One region of the Paenibacillus sp. SN-8-1 genome, then DNA from elsewhere that is predicted to be linked to it. Evidence: predicted binding sites of a transcription regulator. Region 1 holds the regulator's gene; the other holds the start of a gene.
The links. Region 1 encodes CtsR, which represses protease genes until heat stress. Its sites were predicted from a motif close to ATGGTCAATAAAGGTCAAACA; they were not measured.
Positions count from the first base shown of each region.

Region 2: the regulator CtsR is predicted to act here: its motif matches at 7,410-7,430, upstream of clpP (ATP-dependent Clp endopeptidase proteolytic subunit ClpP).

Region 1 covers NZ_CP194782.1:3,949,813-3,961,195, forward strand. Annotated here, with positions in the region: gene pssA (CDP-diacylglycerol--serine O-phosphatidyltransferase) at 1-707, opposite strand, end outside; gene disA (DNA integrity scanning diadenylate cyclase DisA) at 761-1,837, opposite strand; gene radA (DNA repair protein RadA) at 1,851-3,218, opposite strand; gene clpC (ATP-dependent protease ATP-binding subunit ClpC) at 3,418-5,859, opposite strand; gene ACRRNK_RS19510 (protein arginine kinase) at 5,918-6,976, opposite strand; gene ACRRNK_RS19515 (UvrB/UvrC motif-containing protein) at 6,989-7,510, opposite strand; gene ACRRNK_RS19520 (CtsR family transcriptional regulator) at 7,540-8,001, opposite strand; gene ACRRNK_RS19525 (hypothetical protein) at 8,553-8,720, opposite strand; rRNA gene rrf (5S ribosomal RNA) at 8,868-8,984, opposite strand; rRNA gene ACRRNK_RS19535 (23S ribosomal RNA) at 9,209-11,383, opposite strand, start outside.
Region 2 covers NZ_CP194782.1:220,965-232,347, reverse strand. Annotated here, with positions in the region: gene eno (phosphopyruvate hydratase) at 1-988, opposite strand, end outside; gene gpmI (2,3-bisphosphoglycerate-independent phosphoglycerate mutase) at 1,017-2,567, opposite strand; gene tpiA (triose-phosphate isomerase) at 2,569-3,321, opposite strand; gene ACRRNK_RS01225 (phosphoglycerate kinase) at 3,444-4,625, opposite strand; gene gap (type I glyceraldehyde-3-phosphate dehydrogenase) at 4,814-5,824, opposite strand; gene ACRRNK_RS01215 (sugar-binding transcriptional regulator) at 5,908-6,960, opposite strand; tRNA gene ACRRNK_RS01210 (tRNA-Arg) at 7,269-7,343, shown strand; gene clpP (ATP-dependent Clp endopeptidase proteolytic subunit ClpP) at 7,680-8,276, shown strand; gene ACRRNK_RS01200 (PdaC/SigV domain-containing protein) at 8,399-9,487, opposite strand; gene ACRRNK_RS01195 (hypothetical protein) at 9,517-9,762, opposite strand; gene ACRRNK_RS01190 (GDSL-type esterase/lipase family protein) at 9,759-10,394, opposite strand; gene ACRRNK_RS01185 (polyamine ABC transporter substrate-binding protein) at 11,031-11,383, opposite strand, start outside.

The DNA.
Region 1 (11,383 bases):
TTTTCCGAAGAATGCGAATTCGGACCACCTTTGCCGAGCATTCTGTCAATATTCTGCTTAATCCCATATAGTGCATAAATGACAAGAGGGACAAAGATCAGTTTGGTCAATTGATCTGGAAATCTAACAGCTACCAGCACAGCAACTGCTACGACCCAAGGGGCGAACCAAAGGGCCTTTCTCGGCAGGCCAATCTTCTTGAAGTTCGGGTATCTAACAGAGCTGACCATCAAATAAGAGAGCAAAAGCATCGCTATAATGAAATAAGGGGCTGTAATCTCTTTGTGAAATAAGGAAAGTGTGGCTAGAACGCTCCCTGCAGCGGGAATTGGAAGACCAATGAAGTAACCCGGGATACCCGGCTTCACGTTGAACCTTGCCAGCCGAAGTGCACCGCACATCGGGAAGATCGCAGTTACTATCCATGCCAGCGCTTCCGGCATGTTTTGAAAGGAAATCGTATACATCAATAGCGCAGGTGCGATTCCAAAGGAAATCACATCTGAGAGAGAATCGAGTTCTTTTCCAAATTCGCTTTGACAATTAAGGGCACGGGCAACGCGTCCATCCAGACCATCGAGCAGCATAGCAACAATAACCATAATGGCTGCCAAACTGTACTTCCCGTTAAACGCCAGCATAATCGCGACCATTCCGAGAAACAAGTTACCTAAGGTAAACATGTTCGGAATCGATTTAGTAATCATCTCTTCACCTCATATATATTATGCCTCAGGATCATCCTTTGATTGTATGGGAATTAGATTTGTCTGTCAATGAATACTTGCTCCTGAAGGCGTTTCAATCCATCCTTAATGGTACGCGCCCGAACCTCACCAATACCATCCACTTCATCCAATTCTTCTATGGAGGCGATCATAACCCCAGGCAGATGTTCGAAACGTTCAACGAGATTATGGATAATGACATTAGGCAAGCGTGGAATCTTATTAAGAACACGGTAACCCCGCGGTGAAATAAGCTCTTCGGAGGATGCCGCGGCTGCAGGATAGCCAAGAAGGCGGGAAATATGAACAACGTCCAGCAGTTCTTCATCAGAAGAACGCTTGAGGCCCAAAATAAGCTCCCGAATGTATTCCTCCTGATCTTCACGAGCATAATCCTTATACAGCAGCCAGGCTTCTTCCTCCATATTGCTGACCAGCTCCTCCATCTGCATACTGATCAGACGGCCTTCTGTACCCAGTTCGTTAATGAACCGCTTGATTTCAAGCTTAATACGGATAACCATTTCAACCCGCTGAATCACATTGATAACCTCTGGCAAAGTGACAAGCTCCTCGAATTCCGAGGCGGTCAAATTCGTAAGAGATTGATTCAGAACAGATCTGTATTTCTCAAGCGTCTGAATCGCTTGATTCGCTTTGGTTAGAATCACGCCAATTTCCTTAAGTGCATAGCGCAGTCCACCTTGATAAAGCGTGATGATATTACGCCGCTGTGAAATAGACACTACCAGCTTTCCGGTCTGCTTAGCGACCCGCTCTGCAGTACGGTGGCGGATACCTGTCTCGGCTGACGAGATGGAGGAGTCGGGAATAAGCTGGGTATTTGCATATAAGATCCGCTTCAAATCCTCACTTAATATGATGGCTCCATCCATTTTGGCAAGCTCATACAGATAGTTCGGAGAGAAATCACAGTTAATGGAGAAACCTCCTTCAACCACTTCCATTACTTCCGGACTATATCCAACTACAATCAATCCGCCAGTCTTAGCCCGCAGCACATTCTCAAGTCCGTCCCTAAATGCGGTACCGGGTGCCACAAGCCTGAGCAAATCGTTCATTTTCTCCAGTTGGTTTGGTTCTTTCATCTTCAAGTGCCCCCTAATTTAACGCAACAGCTAATGCCTCTGCAACCGTATTTACACCGATCAATTGAATCCCCTTCGGGCTCTTCCATCCCTTGAGGCTCTTCTCCGGGAGGATAACCCGTTTGAATCCTAACTTTTGCGCTTCTCTTACCCGCTGTTCAGCACGGGAGACGGCCCGAACTTCTCCGGTTAAGCCTACCTCTCCAAAGATCACATCATCCGGCTTGGTAGGAATATCGCGGAAGCTGGATGCAATACTCACCGCAATCGCCAAATCAACCGCGGGCTCATCCAGACGCACACCGCCAGCGACGTTAACATAAGCATCCTGGGTTTGGAGGAACATCCCCATTCTCTTCTCAAGTACGGCAATAATTAGATTCATCCGATGGTGATCGACACCGGTACCCATCCGTCTTGGCGAGGGGAAATGAGTCGAGGAGATCAGCGCCTGCAGTTCCACCAGCATCGGGCGAGTCCCCTCCATGCTAGCTACTACAGTAGAGCCTGCTACACCAAGGGGACGCTCTGAAAGAAATAACTCTGAAGGGTTAACGACCTCCGTCAGCCCCACTTCATTCATTTCAAATATGCCGATTTCATTCGTTGAACCGAACCGATTCTTAACTGCACGAAGCAGGCGATAAGAATGATGGCGCTCACCTTCAAAATAAAGCACACAGTCCACCATGTGCTCAAGTAGCCTGGGACCCGCAATAGCCCCCTCCTTAGTGACATGACCTACAAGAACGGTGGCAATTCCCTGCCCCTTCGCAATCCGCATAAATCTTGCCGTACATTCCCGAACCTGAGAGACGCTTCCTGGAGCACTTGTCACTTCAGGCAAATATACGGTTTGAATCGAATCAATGACCAGAAAGTCGGGTGACACACTTTCAATCGCCTCTTCAATACTGTCCATATTGCTCTCGCACAGCACGAAGAGTTCTGCGGATAAAGCGCCCAGACGCTCCGCACGCAGCTTGGTCTGCTTCACGGATTCCTCGCCAGAGATGTACAGAACCCGCAGTCCCGCTTTGGCCATCTCATAAGAGGTCTGAAGCAATAGCGTGGATTTGCCGATCCCCGGATCTCCACCTACGAGAACAAGAGAGCCTGGAACTACTCCCCCGCCAAGCACCCGGTTTAGTTCTCCAATTCCCGTCTGAACACGCGGCTCCTTGCCGCTCTCTATATTAATTATGGGCTGGGCCTTTTCTTTAGTCTGAAAAAGTCCCGAGGTCAGCCCTTGAGTCTTAACTACTTTCTCGGTTTCTTCCACCATAGTATTCCAGCTGCTGCAGCCTGGACATTTACCATACCATTTAGGGGATTCATAACCGCATTCTGTGCAATAGAACTTGGTCTTAATTTTGGCCATGTACCTCTCCTTAACCAGCCTGAGGATTTTCAATCGGAATTGCTTTATCGATATAACAATCAAAGTTTACCATTTATATTGTTTTATCGTAAAGTTTTAATGAAAATGTTAGAACAAACAGCAAGAGGCTGCGTTACTCGAACAAATGTCCGAGCAGCATTCAGCCCCTTGTCTATAAAAAGTTATGCAGTTATACCGTTCAGTTAGGTGATAAAGTTCCCGTTCTGTTCACGGTTAGTGATCCGTTCTCTTCATCAATAACGAGAGAATCACCTTTCTTCACCGTACCGGTTAACAGTTCTTCGGATAACCGGTCTTCAATGTGCTTCTGAATCGCGCGACGCAGCGGACGCGCGCCATAAGCTGGATCGAACCCTTCTTTTGCCAAGAATGCCTTGGCTTTGTCGGTAAGAAGGAAATCAACATCGTATTCACGCAGACGTCTGCGAAGCTCCTCGGACATGAGTGTAACGATCTCTGCAATATGCACTTCTTCCAGAGAGTGGAACACGATCGTCTCATCGATCCGGTTGAGGAATTCTGGACGGAAGCTCTTCTTAAGCTCTGCCATTACTTTATCCTTCATCGTATCGTAATTAGCGCCCGCATCGCTGACAGCGGTAAATCCGAGTGTTGTGTTCTTCTTGATCACATCAGCCCCGACATTGGATGTAAGAATGATCAGCGTATTGCGGAAATCGACTACGCGGCCTTTCGAATCCGTAAGACGTCCATCCTCCAGCACTTGAAGCAGGATGTTGAACACCTCTGGATGTGCTTTCTCAATTTCGTCAAGCAGAACTACGGAATACGGCTTCCGGCGAACCTTCTCCGTCAGCTGACCGCCTTCTTCATAGCCTACATATCCTGGAGGAGCTCCGACCAGACGAGCGGTGGAATGCTTCTCCATATATTCGGACATGTCGATTCGGATAACCGCATTCTCATCACCGAACATCGCCTCAGCGAGTGCGCGGGCAAGTTCTGTTTTACCTACCCCGGTTGGTCCTAGGAAGATAAATGAACCCATTGGACGTTTAGGATCTTTAAGTCCAGCACGTGCCCGGCGGATTGCCCGGCTGACCGCTTTCACAGCCTCATCCTGACCAATAACCCGTTCGTGCAGAATTTGCTCCATATTAAGCAGACGTTCGGTCTCCTCTTCCTTCAGCTTGCTAACAGGGATTCCAGTCCAGCTGGCTACAACCTGGGCAATATCCTCCGGAGTTACTTCAGAATCAGTACGTCCTTGTTTTTCTTTCCATTGATTCTTCGTTACATCGAGCTCTTCACGAATCTTCTGCTCTGTATCACGAAGGGCCGCAGCCTTCTCGAATTCCTGACTTTGAACAGCTGAATCCTTCTCTTTACGGATGTCATCCAGACGATTCTCAAGCTGCTTCAAATTAGGTGGTACCGTATATGAGTTGAGCCTTACTTTGGAGCCCGCTTCATCAATAAGGTCAATGGCCTTATCAGGCAGGAACCGGTCAGGAATGTAACGGTCAGAAAGCTTCACTGCCTGCTCGATAGCCTCATCCGTAATTTTCACCCGGTGGTGAGCTTCATAACGGTCACGAAGTCCATGCAAGATCTGGATCGCTTCCTCTGGAGATGGCTGATCCACTGTAATAGGCTGGAAGCGGCGCTCAAGCGCGGCGTCCTTCTCGATATATTTGCGATATTCGTCCAGTGTTGTGGCACCGATGCACTGAAGTTCACCGCGGGCCAAAGCCGGCTTCAGAATATTGGAGGCGTCAATGGCGCCTTCAGCACCCCCTGCACCGATAAGGGTATGCAGCTCGTCAATGAACAAGATAATATTGCCTGCCTGGCGAATTTCGTCCATGATTTTCTTCAAACGATCTTCAAACTCACCGCGATATTTGGTACCGGCAACTACTGAGCCCATATCAAGAGTCATTACTCTCTTGTCTCGCAGCGTTTCTGGAATTTCGTTGTTGATGATCTTCTGAGCGAGACCCTCGGCAATCGCCGTTTTACCTACCCCTGGCTCTCCAATCAGTACCGGGTTGTTCTTAGTCCGGCGGCTAAGTACTTGAATTACACGCTCAATTTCCTTGCTGCGCCCGATAACCGGGTCCAAGCTGCCTTCCTTGGCTATAGCCGTCAAGTCACGTGCCAAGCTGTCCAGTGTTGGGGTATTCACATTTGCAGGGGCCCCATGATGACTGGATACCGCTTCACTGCTTCCAAGCAACTGAAGCACTTGCTGACGTGCTTTGTTCAGGCTGATTCCAAGATTGTTCAATACGCGGGCTGCAACTCCTTCTCCTTCGCGGATAAGACCGAGCAGGATATGCTCTGTTCCCACATAGGTATGACCCAGCTTACGGGCTTCGTCCATCGAAAGTTCGATAACTTTCTTGGCACGAGGCGTGTAAGCAATATTGGTGGGCTGCTCTTGACCGCGGCCGATCAAGGTCTCCACTTCATCTTGTATCTTCTCAAGTCCAAGACCTAGACCAATCAAGGCTTTAGCGGCAATGCCTTCTCCTTCACGAATGAGACCCAGCAGTATATGTTCAGTACCAATATTATTATGCCCCAAACGAACTGCTTCCTCTTGAGCCAAAGCCAGCACTTTCTGTGCGCGTTCCGTAAATCTTCCAAACATCATATCCCCTACACCTCCATGATTGGTAAAAATCTGGTTCTACGATTAAACAGTACTGCATTTATTTACCCAATTTCTCGCGAATGAGCTTGGCCCTATACATATCCCGCTCAGCGTGATCCATGTGTTCATTGAATATTTTCTGTAAAAATCCCGGCTGTGTCAGCACTGTTAGTTCATTTAGTTCCGGAGCAGACAGATGATCAATCAGCCCCAGATCAATTCCGAGTCTGACATCGGACAATCGCTGAGCCGCTTCCTTGGAATCCATAATCGCTGCATTGGACAAGATCCCGTAGGACCGCATGACCCTGTCGGTCATCCGCAGCCGTGACTCCATAAGCAGTCTCTGCCTTGCTGTCTTCTCATGCTCGATAATCTGTAAGACTACACCATGCAGATTCTCAATGATTTCAGACTCGCTTTGTCCCAGTGTAATCTGATTTGAGATTTGAAACAAGTTACCCATGGCCTCACTACCTTCGCCATATATCCCGCGAACCGTTAATCCAACCTGTGAGACCGCCGATAATATCCGGTTGATCTGCTGCGTTAGAACTAAGGCGGGAAGATGCATCATGACCGAAGCTCTAAGCCCAGTACCTACGTTAGTAGGACAACTGGTCAAATAGCCTCTTTTATCATCAAAGGCATAATCCACATGAGCTTCAAAAATATCATCCACTGCAGTTGCCCGCTCCCAAGCTTCTTGAACATGAAATCCCGGATACAAGCACTGAATACGCAGATGATCTTCTTCGTTGATCATAATACTCAAGCTTTCATCTTCACTGATGAGAACTGCGCCATTGCGCGATTCGGCAGCAAGATTAGGGCTGATCAAATGCTTCTCAACGAGAATTCTTCGGTCCAAATCATCCATCTCATCCAGGAGCAGGAAATGCAGCACTCCGTATCGACCCAGGCGTTCGTCTCCAAGAACAGCCTTGAGTCTTGTCAACACTTCCTCCGATTGCTGGTTCGTCGCCAGCATGGGAAAAGCAAGATGTTGAAGGTTCCGCGCAATCCGCACCCGGCTGCTGATGACAATGTCGGATTCATATCCTCTATGTCTCATCCATTCACTGAGCGGCTGTTCTGTAAACCGGAGATTAGGCATAACGCATTCCTCCTACTCTGATGAAATGTCTTTCTCAAGTTCTCTAATCTGATCCCGAAGCTTGGCTGCCTTCTCAAATTCCTCTTCAACAATTTTTTGTTGGAGCTCCTGCCTAAGGCCCTCGATTTTTCGTTTTGCTTGTATATGGCTGCCTACTCGAACAGGTACTTTGCCCATATGGGTCGTGTTCCCGTGTACCCTTTTGAAGAGAGGATCCAGCCGGTCATTAAAATATTTATAACAAGAGCTGCAGCCGAACCGTCCCACTTTACTGAACTGGGAATAGGTCATTCCACATTCCTTGCATTGAAGATTCTCTGTATTCTTACCTACCAGTTGCCCTTTTCCACTTGGGCTAATATCCAGAAGACCGGACAATAAGCTGTGAATGGAGAAGCCTCCTGAGGTTCCAGGTATCATCTCGCCTTTTTCTCTCGCGCACGCTTCGCAAATATGAAATTCCGTCTTCTCCCCATTTACAACTTTCGTGAAATGAAGCGAAGCCGGACGCTTACCGCATTCCTGACAAAGCACAAGATGTCCCTCCTTTATTCCTGGCCTGATTATTTGACTAATAAAGAAATCAACATGGCCTTCATAATTCTGGCACGAATCTCATCCCGATAAGGCAGCTTAAGCGCCAGCACTTCCCTTGATGTCACTGACCTCATCAAATTCGCTTCACGCTCAGTAATGATCCGAGCCTCCACCAGTTGGTAGATCAGCCCTTCCGCAGCGGCTTGACCAATTTCATTCCCAATGGTCTGATGCAGATGAGTATGCAGCGAGGTTGGACCAGGCAGCTCAATCTTTCTTATCCTGACGTACCCGCCTCCGCCGCGCTTACTTTCCACAAGGTAACCTTTCTCCAGCGTAAACCGCGTACTGATTACGTAGTTAATCTGGGAAGGTACACAGGAGAATTTATCGGCTAAATCATTGCGCTGGATCTCAATGGTTCCTTCAGGACTTTCATGCATAATACTCTTGAGATATTTCTCAATAATATCGGAGATATTTCGCATTCATTCATCCCTCCATTGTTGAAGCGTTTAGCCCTTATGAAACGGCAAAATGATCTCCTGATAAAATCAACCTGTTGGTCAATTTAATACTACAACTTTTAATACATTGAATAAAAATAAACCCGGTTAAAGAAGTGTTGATTTACAATCAGTTGACTTTGACTTTCTTTGACCTTGAATTCATTATATCATATTTTCCTCATTTGCCAAGAGCCCTTTTATAATTAGTCTAAAATCCTGTGACACAGATGAAAGTCCTTAGTTAGTCCGTTGTATTCAGCCCTAAATATACTTTACCCATCCTGCAACGTGTCCATTCGATTCATGAGTGAATTTAACTCTAATCATTCTTTTTGGTTAGCGGTCAGTTAGAAACAAGGCTGAGCCCCAACCGAAGAGAGTACCTGTATTATTGATTAACTTTTCATTATGAGCGTCGTGAACTAACGACTACAGAAGAAATTCCATGGACATAGCCCAAATTTCCACCTTGATAAAATGGACACAAAAGAACCGCCAGAGCTTTTCTGACGGTTCCAGGGTGGTTAAGGTTAGTCTCCTTCTTTTTCCTGAGGGATATCATATTTATTCATATGTGCGGTAATGGCTTCCACAGCCTCGTTCACATCGGTTGTAGCAGGAACTGCCTTAACTTCATCCTCCGTTGCATCCAAAAAGTTCTGATGATCCGCACGGATCGCTTCAATCTTGTTGCTCATCTCTAAAATCAGCCTCCTAAGTTTAAAAAATGCCCTATTATTGTTTCAGAATTAGCTGAATCTATACCCTAATGGAGCTGCCTTATAGTTAAAATAATTTAATGCACAAAAAAAGCCTTATCGTTTAATCGATAAGGCTTACACTTTGCTTGGCGGCGTCCTACTCTCCCAGGACCCTGCGGTCCAAGTACCATCGGCGCTGGAGGGCTTAACGGTCGTGTTCGGGATGGGTACGTGTGGAACCCCTCCGCCATCGCCACCAAACAGGATTTTTCCGGGTCAATACTCCCTGAATCACTTCAGGAAAATATCCAACCTTAGAAAACTCATCGCTGCGAGAAAATATCAGACCTTATCAAGGCTTGCAGCTTAAAATCGGTTCAGGCTTGATCACCTGAAAACTAGATACGAAACGAACTTGCGTGTGCCCCATTGTTCTCGGGGTTCTTAGAATATGCTTCCGAAGTAGTTTCACTTCGTGAAACTTTGAGGATAAGCCCTCGACCGATTAGTACTGGTCAGCTCCATGCATTACTGCACTTCCACCCCCAGCCTATCTACCTCGTCGTCTTCAAGGGGTCTTACATACTGGGAAATCTCATCTTGAGGGGGGCTTCACGCTTAGATGCTTTCAGCGCTTATCCCTTCCGCACTTAGCTACCCAGCTGTGCTCCTGGCGGAACAACTGGTGCACCAGCGGTGCGTCCATCCCGGTCCTCTCGTACTAAGGACAGCTCCTCTCAAATTTCCTACGCCCACGACAGATAGGGACCGAACTGTCTCACGACGTTCTGAACCCAGCTCGCGTACCGCTTTAATGGGCGAACAGCCCAACCCTTGGGACCTACTTCAGCCCCAGGATGCGATGAGCCGACATCGAGGTGCCAAACCTCCCCGTCGATGTGGACTCTTGGGGGAGATAAGCCTGTTATCCCCAGGGTAGCTTTTATCCGTTGAGCGATGGCCCTTCCATGCGGTACCACCGGATCACTAAGCCCGACTTTCGTCCCTGCTCGACTTGTCAGTCTCGCAGTCAAGCTCCCTTATGCCTTTGCACTCTTCGAATGATTTCCAACCATTCTGAGGGAACCTTGGGGCGCCTCCGTTACTCTTTAGGAGGCGACCGCCCCAGTCAAACTGCCCACCTGACACTGTCCCCATACCGGATTACGGTACCAGGTTAGAACTCCGATACGATCAGGGTGGTATCCCAACGTTGCCTCCACAGAAGCTGGCGCTCCTGCTTCTTAGGCTCCCACCTATCCTGTACAAATCGTATCAAAGTCCAATATCAAGCTGCAGTAAAGCTCCATGGGGTCTTTCCGTCTTGTCGCGGGTAACCTGCATCTTCACAGGTATTAAAATTTCACCGGATCTCTCGTTGAGACAGCGCCCAAGTCGTTACGCCATTCGTGCGGGTCAGAATTTACCTGACAAGGAATTTCGCTACCTTAGGACCGTTATAGTTACGGCCGCCGTTTACTGGGGCTTCGGTTCATAGCTTCGGGTTACCCCTAACCACTCCCCTTAACCTTCCAGCACCGGGCAGGCGTCAGCCCGTATACTTCGCCTTGCGGCTTCGCACAGACCTGTGTTTTTGCTAAACAGTCGCTTGGGCCTTTTCACTGCGGCCCCCTCGTGCTATTCACACTACCGGGGCACCCCTTCTCCCGAAGTTACGGGGTCATTTTGCCGAGTTCCTTAACGAGAGTTCTTCCGCGCGCCTTAGAATTCTCTTCTCGCCTACCTGTGTCGGTTTGCGGTACGGGCACCTTCTCCTGACTAGAGGCTTTTCTTGGCAGTGTGAGATCATGACCTTCGCTACTGTAATTTTCACTCCCCATCACAGCCCAGCCTTAACGGTGTGCGGATTTGCCTACACACCAGCCTCACTGCTTGGACAGACATCCATCAGTCTGCGTCACTACCCTGCTGCGTCACCCCATCGCTCATAACGGATTACGGTGGTACAGGAATTAGGGCCTGTTGTCCTTCGACTACGCCTTTCGGCCTCGCCTTAGGTCCCGACTTACCCTGAGCGGACGAACCTTCCTCAGGAACCCTTAGGCTTTCGGCGGATCAGATTCTCACTGATCTTTTCGTTACTCATACCGGCATTCTCACTTGTGTACGCTCCAGCGCTCCTTACGGTACACCTTCAATGTATACACAACGCTCCCCTACCCCTGGATCGACTTCACTCCAGCTTCGAAGCCATGTGTTTAACCCCTGTGAACCATTTGGCCGAAACCTCTAGGAGGTTTGCCTTCGGCAAAAATGTCACTTATTAAACACCGCCTCAAAGAAGCAGTGAAGTCGATCCAAGCCATAGCTTCGGTGGTGTGTTTAGCCCCGTTACATTTTCGGCGCAGAGTCACTCGACCAGTGAGCTATTACGCACTCTTTAAATGGTGGCTGCTTCTAAGCCAACATCCTGGTTGTCTGTGCAACTCCACATCCTTTCCCACTTAACACACACTTGGGGACCTTAGCTGATGGTCTGGGCTGTTTCCCTTTTGACAATGGATCTTAGCACTCACTGTCTGACTCCCGGATCTAAGTTTATGGCATTCGGAGTTTGACTGAGCTTGGTAACCCTTGGCGGGCCCCGCACCCAATCAGTGCTCTACCTCCACAACTCGTTATTCCGAGGCTAGCCCTAA
Region 2 (11,383 bases), 880 kb from region 1:
TGTTCTCTTCGATCCCTTTAGCCAGACGCTCAGTGTTCGTTACGAACAAGTCGTCACCAACCAATTGGATTTTGTCGCCGAGTTTCTGGGTAAGAAGCTTCCAACCTTCCCAGTCGTCTTCAGAGCAGCCATCTTCGATGGTGATGATTGGGTATTTATCTACCCAAGAAGCAAGAAGATCTACGAACTCAGCGGAAGTGTAAGATTTGCCTTCGCCTTCAAGCTCATATTTACCGTTCTTGAAGAACTCAGTGGAAGCTACGTCCATACCAAGGAATACGTCTACACCTGGTTTGTAACCCGCTTTTTCGATCGCTTCGATGATTGTAGCAAGTGCTTCTTCGTTAGAAGAGAAGTTAGGAGCAAATCCGCCTTCGTCGCCTACAGCTGTGCTCAGGCCTTTGCTGCCAAGAACAGATTTCAGGCTGTGGAAGATTTCAGCACCTGTACGAAGAGCTTCTTTGAAAGTAGGCGCGCCTACTGGAAGAACCATGAACTCTTGTACGTCAACGTTGTTGTCCGCATGGGCACCACCGTTAACGATGTTCATCATAGGAACTGGAAGCTGTTTCGCGTTGAATCCGCCAAGGTATACATACAGCGGCAGATCAAGAGCATCAGCAGCAGCGCGAGCAACAGCCATGGATACGGCCAGGATTGCATTCGCACCGAGCTTGCCTTTGTTCTCAGTACCATCAAGGCTGATCATCAATTTGTCGATACCCAGTTGGTCCAAAGCGTCCATACCGATGACTTCTGGAGCGATGATCTCGTTCACGTTCTCAACAGCTTTCAGAACGCCTTTACCCAGGTAACGGGATTTGTCGCCATCGCGAAGCTCTACAGCTTCGTGAGCACCTGTGGAAGCACCGGAAGGTACGATCGCACGGCCAATAGCGCCGGATTCAAGATATACTTCAACTTCTACCGTCGGGTTACCGCGGGAGTCAAGGACTTCGCGTGCATATACGTCAGAAATAATTGTCATGTTAAAGTCTCCTTTGTTTTATGAATTATTATTTGTTCTTACGGCTGGCAATCATGGATTGTCCGGTCATCTCCGCAGGCTGCGGAAGTCCCATCAGATCCAGAATTGTCGGAGCTACATCGGCAAGAATGCCGCTTTCACGCAGAATCACATCTTCCGAGGTTACGATGAACGGAACCGGGTTAGTTGTGTGCGCGGTGAATGGACGCCCATTCTCATCATATACCATATCCGCATTACCGTGGTCAGCAATAATAATCGTGACCCCGCCTTTGGCGAGTACAGCGTCAACGACTTTGCCTACACACTCATCTGTAACTTCAACCGCTTTGATTGTCGGCTCAAGCATACCCGAGTGACCCACCATATCCGGGTTGGCAAAGTTCAAAATAATCGCATCATGCTTATCCGATTCGATCTCCTTCACGGCAGCTTCCGCCACTTCATAAGCGCTCATTTCCGGCTTCAGGTCATAGGTAGCAACCTTAGGGGAATTGATCAATACGCGAGTCTCGCCCTCAAGCTGAACATCGCGTCCGCCGCTGAAGAAGAAGGTTACGTGCGGATACTTCTCGGTCTCGGCAATACGAAGCTGAGTCTTACCTTGCTGCACCAGCACCTCGCCTAACGTGTTATCCAGATTCTTCGGTTCATAGGCTACGTATCCGCCAACCGTCTCACTGAATAGGGTCAGACATACAAAGTGCAGGCCGATCGGGAAGTTAGGTCCACGGTCGAAGCCCTGGAAGTCCAGGTTCGTGAACACTTGAGACAGCTGAATCGCACGGTCAGGACGGAAGTTCAGGAAGACTACGGAGTCTCCGGATTCAACCAGCCCAACAGGCTTACCAGCTCCATCCACAATGACAGTAGGCTCAACAAACTCGTCAAATACGGACTTCTCATAGGATTCAGTTACTGCTTGAATCGGGTCTGTATACTTAGGGCCATCGCCATACACGATAGCACGGTAAGATTTCTCCACCCGTTCCCAGCGCTTATCGCGGTCCATCGCATAATAGCGGCCTTGGACCGTTGCGATTTTACCTATGCCTATTTCTTCAATCTTGGCGATTAACCGCTGCAGGAATCCTTTGGCGCTGTCTGGAGCCACATCGCGGCCATCCAGGAACGCATGGATATACACTTCATGCAGATCTTCCTTCTTCGCAAGATCAAGCATAGCTAGCATATGGTTAATGTGGCTATGTACGCCGCCATCGGACAACAAGCCGTACAAATGCAGCTTCTTGCCGTTGGTCTTCGCGTATTGTACAGCTTCAACCAAGGTCTTGTTCGTAAAGAAATCACCTTCACGGATCGACTTGTCGATACGGGTCAGATCCTGGTATACGATCCGGCCTGCACCGATATTGAGGTGACCTACTTCAGAGTTCCCCATTTGTCCTTCAGGAAGACCCACAGCCTCACCGCAAGCGGTCAGCGTGGTGTTAGGGTACATCTTAAGGTATCTGTCATAATTCGGTTTGTTCGCCTGTGCAACCGCGTTGCCTTCATCTGTGCCGCGAAGACCGAATCCGTCCATGATGATCAGTGCTACAGGTCTGGGTGCTGACATCTTACTTTGCCCCCTCGACAAGTGCGATATAAGAAGCAGGCTGCAAGCTTGCACCGCCCACGAGCGCTCCGTCGATATCACTTTGTCCAAGATATTCCTTAACGTTCTCAGGCTTCACGCTGCCGCCGTATTGAATACGCACTTTGGAAGCCACAGACTCATCATACAGATCCGCAACAATAGAGCGAATGTAAGAAGTCACTTCATTCGCGTCTTGAGATGTAGAGGATTTACCTGTTCCGATGGCCCAGATTGGCTCGTATGCAATCACTACTTGCGCTGCTTGCTCTGCGCTAAGATCTTTAAGAGCTGCTTCGGTCTGAACCTTCACAACGTCTTTAGTCTGTCCCGCTTCACGTTCTTCAAGCTTCTCGCCTACGCAAGGGATCGGGGTAATGCCGTGTTTGAATGCGGCATGGACTTTCTTGTTCACGATCTCATCGGTCTCACCGAAGTAAGCACGGCGCTCGGAATGGCCGATAATTACATAATCCACGCCAAGCTCTTTCAGCATTCCCCCACTGATTTCTCCTGTGAAGGCTCCTTCATCTTCGAAATGAAGGTTCTGAGCGCCAATCTTGATTGAAGTGCCCTTCGCTGCTTCCACCAATGCCGGAAGGTTGGTGAAAGGTGCGCAGATCACGCTTTCCACACCTTCTACTTCCGCTTTACCTTTGATATCTTCGAAGAAAGTTTTTGCTTCGGAAACGGTTTTGAACATTTTCCAGTTCCCTGCAATAATCGGTGTTCTCAAAAGGCTCACTCCTTTGTTGTACGGATTGAACTAAAGACTATGTGATCCATACCTTTGCTGAGCAATTGTTAGGCCTGATTCTTACATTCAGTTCTTTAGTTCATTCCATGTGGTATTACGTATTACTTATCGTTCAATGCTTCGACGCCTGGAAGCTTTTTACCTTCCATGAACTCAAGGGAAGCGCCGCCGCCTGTAGAGATATGATCCATTTTGTCAGCCAGGTGGAATTTCTCAGCAGCTGCTGCAGAGTCGCCACCACCGATAATGGTGTAGCCTTCTGTAGCTGCACAAGCTTCAGCCACTTGACGTGTACCATGGGAGAATGGCTCGATTTCGAACACGCCCATAGGTCCGTTCCATACTACCAGCTTGGACTTCTTGATCACGTCAGCATAAAGCTCGCGAGTCTTCGGTCCGATGTCAATACCTTCCCAATCTGCAGGAATCTCGTCAATGTTGACAATTTTGGTATTAGCATCTGCACTGAAGTCATCAGAGACAACAATATCCACTGGAAGCATGAAGTTCTTGCCAAGCTTCTTTGCTTTCTCGATGAAACCAAGAGCTACCTCAAGTTTATCTTTATCCAGAAGCGATTGTCCAATTTCATAACCTTGCGCCTTGAAGAAGGTGTAGGTCAACCCGCCACCGATCAATACATTGTCCGCAATGTTAAGAAGGTTATCGATAACATCGATCTTGTCCTTAACTTTGGATCCGCCGATGATAGCCGTGAAAGGACGCTCTGGGTTAGAAAGTGCTTTGCCCAATACAGCCAATTCTTTCTCCATCAAAAGACCGGATACGGCCGGGATTAGATGAGCGATACCTTCAGTAGAAGCATGCGCACGGTGAGCCGCGCCAAATGCGTCGTTCACGAACAGGTCTGCCAGCTCAGCGAACTGTTTGGCAAGTTCAGGATCGTTCTTTTCTTCACCAGGGTAAAAACGAACGTTCTCCAGTACAAGCACGTCGCCATTGTTCAAAGCATCCACTTTGGCTTTAACGGCTTCACCTACAGCTTCATCAGCTTTGGCTACAGGCTTCCCAAGCAGTTCGGACAAACGCTCTGCTGCAGGAGTAAGGCGAAGGGAATCAACGAATTCACCCTTTGGACGTCCAAGGTGGCTCGCCAGAATTACTTTAGCTCCGTTCTCGATCAAATACTTGATCGTTGGAAGAGTCTCCCGGATACGGGTATCATCAGTGATTTTGCCGTTTTCGAGCGGCACGTTGAAATCCACACGCACAAACACGCGTTTTCCAGTTACTTCTATGTCACGTACACTTTTCTTGGTCATCTCCACGTTCCTCCTAAATGATCGTTGCTGTATATCTACCCGTTCAAAGGGTTATGTGTCTCTTAAGCAAAGGTCTTCTCTATATATCTAAAGCCAGTATTAAGTATGGAATAAATTAGCATGAACCAAAGAGGAGTCCTTAGGTTCAGGTTGCTCCTCTTTGGAATTACATTTGAATTGTGTGGATATTATTGAGATTTCTTAGCAAAGAACTCCAAAGTACGAACCAATTGTGCAGTGTAGGACATTTCGTTGTCATACCAAGCTACAGTTTTAACCAATTGCTTGTCGCCAACTGTCAATACTTTAGTTTGAGTAGCATCGAAGAGGGAACCGAAAGTGATACCTTGGATATCGGAAGATACGATCTCATCTTCAGTGTATCCGTAAGTTTCTGGATCGGAAGCTGCTTTCATAGCTGCGTTAACTTCGTCTACAGTTACTTTTTTGTCAAGAACAGTTACAAGCTCAGTCAGGGAACCAGTTGCAACTGGAACACGTTGTGCCGCACCATCCAATTTACCGTTAAGCTCTGGAATTACCAAGCCGATTGCTTTAGCAGCACCAGTTGTGTTAGGAATGATGTTCTCAGCAGCTGCACGAGCGCGTCTGAAGTCACCTTTCGCATGTGGAGCATCCAAAGTGTTTTGGTCGCCAGTGTAAGCATGGATCGTAGTCATCAAGCCTTCAACGATACCGAACTTGTCGTTCAAAGTCTTAGCCATAGGAGCCAAGCAGTTCGTTGTGCAAGATGCACCGGAGATTACAGTTTCGGAACCATCAAGAGTTTCGTGGTTAACGTTGTATACGATAGTCTTCATGTCGCCTGTAGCTGGAGCGGAGATAACTACTTTCTTAGCGCCGCCTTTAAGGTGAAGTTCTGCTTTCTCTTTAGAAGTGAAGAAACCAGTACATTCAAGAACGATATCAACGCCAAGCTCGCCCCATGGCAATTCTTCAGGGTTACGGTTAGCAAGAACTTTGACTTCTTTGCCGTTAACTTTGAAGAAACCGTCATGAACTTCAACATCGCCATCGAATCTGCCTTGAGTTGTATCATATTTCAACAAATGAGCCAACATTTTAGCATCTGTAAGGTCGTTGATAGCAACTACTTCAATACCTTCCACGTTTTGAATACGACGGAAAGCAAGACGTCCGATACGACCAAATCCATTAATACCAACTTTTACACTCATTGAATAGTTCCTCCCAAAATTCGTTTTTTTATTTATTCAAGACGGTGAGTAACCGCCGTGAGTAACACATGTTAGTTCTTGAATTAGCTTAATTCGGCCTTCTCCTGCTCCAGTAAAGCAACAATCTCATTCGCCGCTGCCTCGTCTGTCACCAGAATATCCTCATGCCCGAACCGCAGCACAGCATGGATGGCCTTGGCTTTGCTCTTGCCGCCCGCGACTCCAATTACCACTTCAGTTGAGATGATGTCCTCAAGTCGCAGTCCGAGCGTCAGCATTTTGTGAACAACCCTGCCATCTTGATCAAAATAGTAGCCAAATGATTCCGCCAGGGCACCTTCACTTCGAAGCTCTTGGAGCATCTCAGGGTCCAGCTTGCGCCGACGTGCCATTTCCATAGCATCTCCGATGCCATGAATGACAATCCTTGCTTTACGAATCAAGGTTACAATTTCTTGAGTATTCGGGTCATTTACAAGTGAGTGATAAGCCTCTTCACCAAGCAGATCAGGTACATGCAGCAGCCGATAACCCGCACCCACGCGCTTAGCCATTCCGGAAGCGATCGTGTTGGCCTGGATCTCCAGGCTTTCGCCGAGTCCTCCCCGTGCTGGCACGAACCAGCTGTCCTTAAGCTGGGCATTCATCGGCATTGTTAGCTTCTCCGCAATTGAAGCGAGTGTTGTTCCGCCTGTGACAGCAACTACATCTCTCTCTTCCATTACGCTGAGGAGCGCTTTAGCCCCGGCACGCCCAAGCTCCTGCTTGGTATCCGAAGATACGTCCCAATCCCCCGGCACAACAATCACTTTGCGGAGTCCATAACCCTTGCGGATCTTCTCCTCCAAAGCGGCCAGACCAAGCAGCTCTTTGACAAGCGGCTCCAAACGCTCAAGCAGGTGAGCACCTGCTTCACTGATTGTCATCCCCATATTCTCGATTTCAATCAGCCCTTGTGCTTTCAAAAGGTCTGTCTCGGCGCGCAGCACACGTTCTGTCATATCCAGAGATGCGGCTAATGTTCTGCGGCCAATCACTCCAGCAAGCTTGATCTGATGAAGAATGGTGTATCTTTTCTTGAGAATATCCATGAGATCAGGCAGAAGCTGCTTTTGGATTTCCAATATGTTTCGCATGCTTTCACTCCTGCTTGGCATTCATCTATCTCATCTTCATCAAACGTTGTTGGCCTTAAAACGTCCCGGGTTAACTTTTTAAGTCCCACTAACATTCTACCTAATTCTACCGCATGTTGCAAGTCTGACGAACGTATAATTTACTGTGCTTGTCCTCTTTATACAAAAATCTGTCTATTCTTTATCGATAGCCCTCAATAATTATCATTTCACCCGGTATGGCCTATTATAGTAAGTATTTGTTATCCTAAGTTAAGCTTGCAATTTAACATGGGATAACATATAATCATTTTTGCTACTCTGATTTTGCGCCCGTGGTCCAATGGATATGACGTAGGCCTCCGAAGCCTGAGATCGAGGTTCAATTCCTCGCGGGCGCGCCATTCTTACAAGCACCTATTATTAGCTTTAACCAAAGCCGCTTTAAAGTGGGCCTTTTTTTTATAATTAGTTTGACTTTCTTTGACTTTATGTTTGAAATTGTTTATGATGTGGTTATTATGGATAGAACTAACAGAAGTATTCTGTTTTCTAGTTAGGACGATCTCATTAGTTCATTCATAATAGAAACGTTTCCCGGACACCTTTCTTACATAGGTCAAGACGACTTGTCTTCCCCTGATTTGACCAAGAGATTGAGATGGCGGTCCATGATGCAAGGGACGGAAATCATGTTTCTGATTATTGTGTCACAACAAACATTTAAGGAGGGTTTTCTAATGAGTTATATCCCTATGGTTGTCGAACAAAGCAATCGCGGTGAGCGTGCTTATGACATCTACTCGAGACTTCTTAAAGACCGTATTATTTTCCTCGGTACGCAGGTAAATGATGTGGTTGCCAACTCCATTATTGCGCAGATGCTGTTCCTTGATGCCGAAGACCCGGGTAAAGATATTCATTTATACATCAACAGCCCAGGCGGATCGATTACTGCCGGTATGGCCATTTATGATACCATGCAATTCATCAAATCCGATGTATCTACCATCTGTGTAGGTATGGCCGCTTCGATGGGTGCGTTCCTGCTGAATGCGGGAGAGAAAGGCAAGCGCTTTGCACTGCCTAACAGTGAAATTATGATCCACCAACCGCTCGGTGGAGCTGAAGGCCAAGCAACGGATATCGAGATCCGTGCCCGCCGTATTCTGAAGATGCGTGATTCCTTGAACAAAATTCTGGCTGAACGCACAGGACAGCCACTCGAGCGTATCGAGAAGGATACGGACCGCGACTACTTTATGAGCGCTTCTGAAGCCAAGGATTACGGTATTGTCGATAAGGTTATCGAGAAGACCGGTCCACAAGGCGTATAAGATTTGAATCATGGCGTCACAGGATTCTACTCCTGTGGCGCCATTTTTGCGTTCTTCAACAAAGTATGGACAAGCGAAAGAAGCCCCACTGGTTATAATAGCGGGACTTCTCATCAACTTGATTATTTAAATGGATTCGCGCCCTTAGGCAGCAGTTGATCAAATCCGTAATCATATTCAATCGTGCCGGCGGCATAAGCGGTATATTCATAAGGCTGGAAGTAGATCGTCAAGGTATTCGGCTTTACATAGAAATTCCGGTCCGAGGTTAGACCTTTGAACCCGCCGAGATAACCCGGATGCGCCTTCAGCTTCTTGGCCAGATCGGCATTAAGCTGTTTCTTATAGCCGGGGTTGCTTTTGAGCAGATCACTGAATCCAAGCTCCTTGCCGTTCTTCAGCGAGAAGGTGTGGCCTTCTGTTAAAGTAAAGCCATGTGCTCCGCCCGTGTAAGAACTTTGAGCCAGAACCAGGCTTAGAACGCCCTTCTCGTTAAAAGTAACCACATAGGTGCTGTCATACTCATACTCACGGTCCTGGGCGGAACGCTCCTTCAGATCCTTTTCCGCTTGGGCAACGAAACGGTCCATCGATGATTGAAGCGCGGCGTTGATCGACTTCTGTGCAGCTTCGTCAGCCAGGCCGCTGACCTGAGGGTAGATTAGCTTGGTTGAGGCACCCTTAAGGGTCTTGTCCAGGCTAACATTCTTGATGGTGATCGAATTCTCTGTACGCGGATCTATGGACAGCCGCTTGGCTTTGGCGTCCCAGGCCGACTGGTATCCAAGATAATCATTAAGTAATTTATAAGGGACATAAATATGGCCCTTTATTAATTTACCGCGATATCCTTCACTCAAATAGTACCCGTTAACACTCGGATCAACCCCGTACTCGGAGACCGCCAGATTCAATTTCCGGTAACCGTCTCCAAGGCTGTAGATGTGCGAAGCCGAATCATAAGAAAGCCCAAGTCCGACTACGTCACGGAGGAATGTTACCGGAACATACACCCGTCCGCCGCTGAGGATTCCCTGCTGTGCCGATAATGCTCCCTTCCATTTCACACCTACCTGTACCTGCGCCGCCTCTGCCTTCTTGGCTACCGGGCCGGTTCCAGCAGCATATCCAGTTCCAGCCGGAAGCGCAGCTCCTCCAAACAACAGGGCTCCAGCCAAGAGGCCGGCACTCCATTTCATACTACGATTCATATAAATGCTCCTTTCCAAACTAAGAAAATTCAGGCAAACCATACTTTTCTAATTATAGATACACCCGTAGAGCAAAGGGTAACAACGCCTATTACACTTTCTTTTCTTTCCGTCATACCCTGTAACATTTCCTTAAACTCTATGTAATTTTTCAAGCAGGTTCCTGGACGCAGAGGAGCAAGGCATCTTCCACCGTATATAGGTATTGGATGCCTTACGACTTGTTCATTTACATTTACATTTACATTTACATCTTCGTCTTCGTCTCCACTCACAGGACGCCATATCCCAATCCGTTCAACTGCTCCGCCATAATCCTGTAACCCCTGCTATTCGGATGGACTTGATCGATGGAGAGCAGTTCACGACCACGAACGGCAAAAACCGGAAAGATATCCGCGAATCCATACACCCGGTTCGAATATTGAGCCGCATATCGGTTAAATGAACTTACCCAAGAGTTGCCCTCACTTATCTGGGGAAAAGGGTTATAGAGACCGACTACCCTTAGAATATAAGGACTTCGGCTGCTTTCCTTAATGTCATAAATCGTACGCACAATACTTCCAAAATTGCTCTTACATTCAGCCAATGAATGGTTCAGAATCTGCGATTCCTGAGCTGGATTCCTCAAAATCTCTTTGGCCGCGTGGATTAAGTCATTCCCCCCAACCGACACCGTAATGATATCCGCTTCCCTAAGCGACTGCCGGTATATCGAGTTGTATCGAACACGCTGTTCAAGTCCTTCGGAATCGAGTCCATTTACACCCAGATTCTTCAGTTGAATTGGTGCCCTTAGCCGATCTTCCGCCATTCTCCGATAGACAGGAACAAAGCCGTGTCCCGGAAAAGCCCCAAATCCCGTCGTCAAGGAATCCCCTATCGCCGTGTATATATAGCTCATCCGAATCCCCTCCCATAGATATGCTTTATCTTATGTATCAAGGCTATGGCGGGCAACGGAGAGATGTCCTCTAGTAACATTTGCGGAGATTACAAAAAGGGGCTGTCACATAAGTCATTAAAGCCACGATAGGGTAACACCTCATTTTAATCTAGGCAACCTGTGCACTGCGCATTCGAATGTTCTTCCGCCCGCTGTTGTTCGTGGATTCCTTGAATAGAACCTGCCAAGGTGGGAATCCCCGAACAAAGGCGGCCGCTGACGCTTCTCCAGAATCATTCGACCTGCTCCGTTACGGTTTAACCTTCAAAATAAAAATCAAAAGAAGCCCCGCCTTGTTAAAAGGATAGCAGTACCAACCTCCTTAAAAATAAAGCGAAGCTCTTTATGTGCCAGAAAGTAAGAATGGACTAACTATCCTTGCCAGTATAACTTGCAGAACGACATCCCTCGGAAGTCACCCGCCCGTATCATCAATGAATCGTTAATCGCTCAAGCAACTCAAAGCCAAATAGGACGAGAAGCCAAGAGATAAGCCTCTGAAGAATGCTGCAGTGGGCCAAAGACGAGAAATGGCGCCACGGATATAATATCCATGACGCCATTTATGCTGTTTAGAGAAATCTTGCTTATCTTCTATTCACGGCCGCTCTTAAGCTCTGTCCAATAACGATCATACACCTGAAGGGTGTCTCCCACATCCTTCAGCCATTCCGTCCGCTTCATTTCATCCTCGGACAGGTTGATCATTTTGTCATTCCGGTATTCCTGGCTGTGGAATTCCATAGCCTTCGCGTTCGGGTCACTATAGCCAATGGACTCGTAGTTCTTCGCACTGACTTTCGGGTCCATCATATAGTTGATGAACTTCTCCGCCAGCTCCTGATTCTTGGAGTCTTTGGGAATCGCATAGTTATCGGCGAAGATGGTGCCGCCTTCCTTAGGAACCACATAAGCAATATCCGGATTCTCCTTCGCTACAAAGGAAG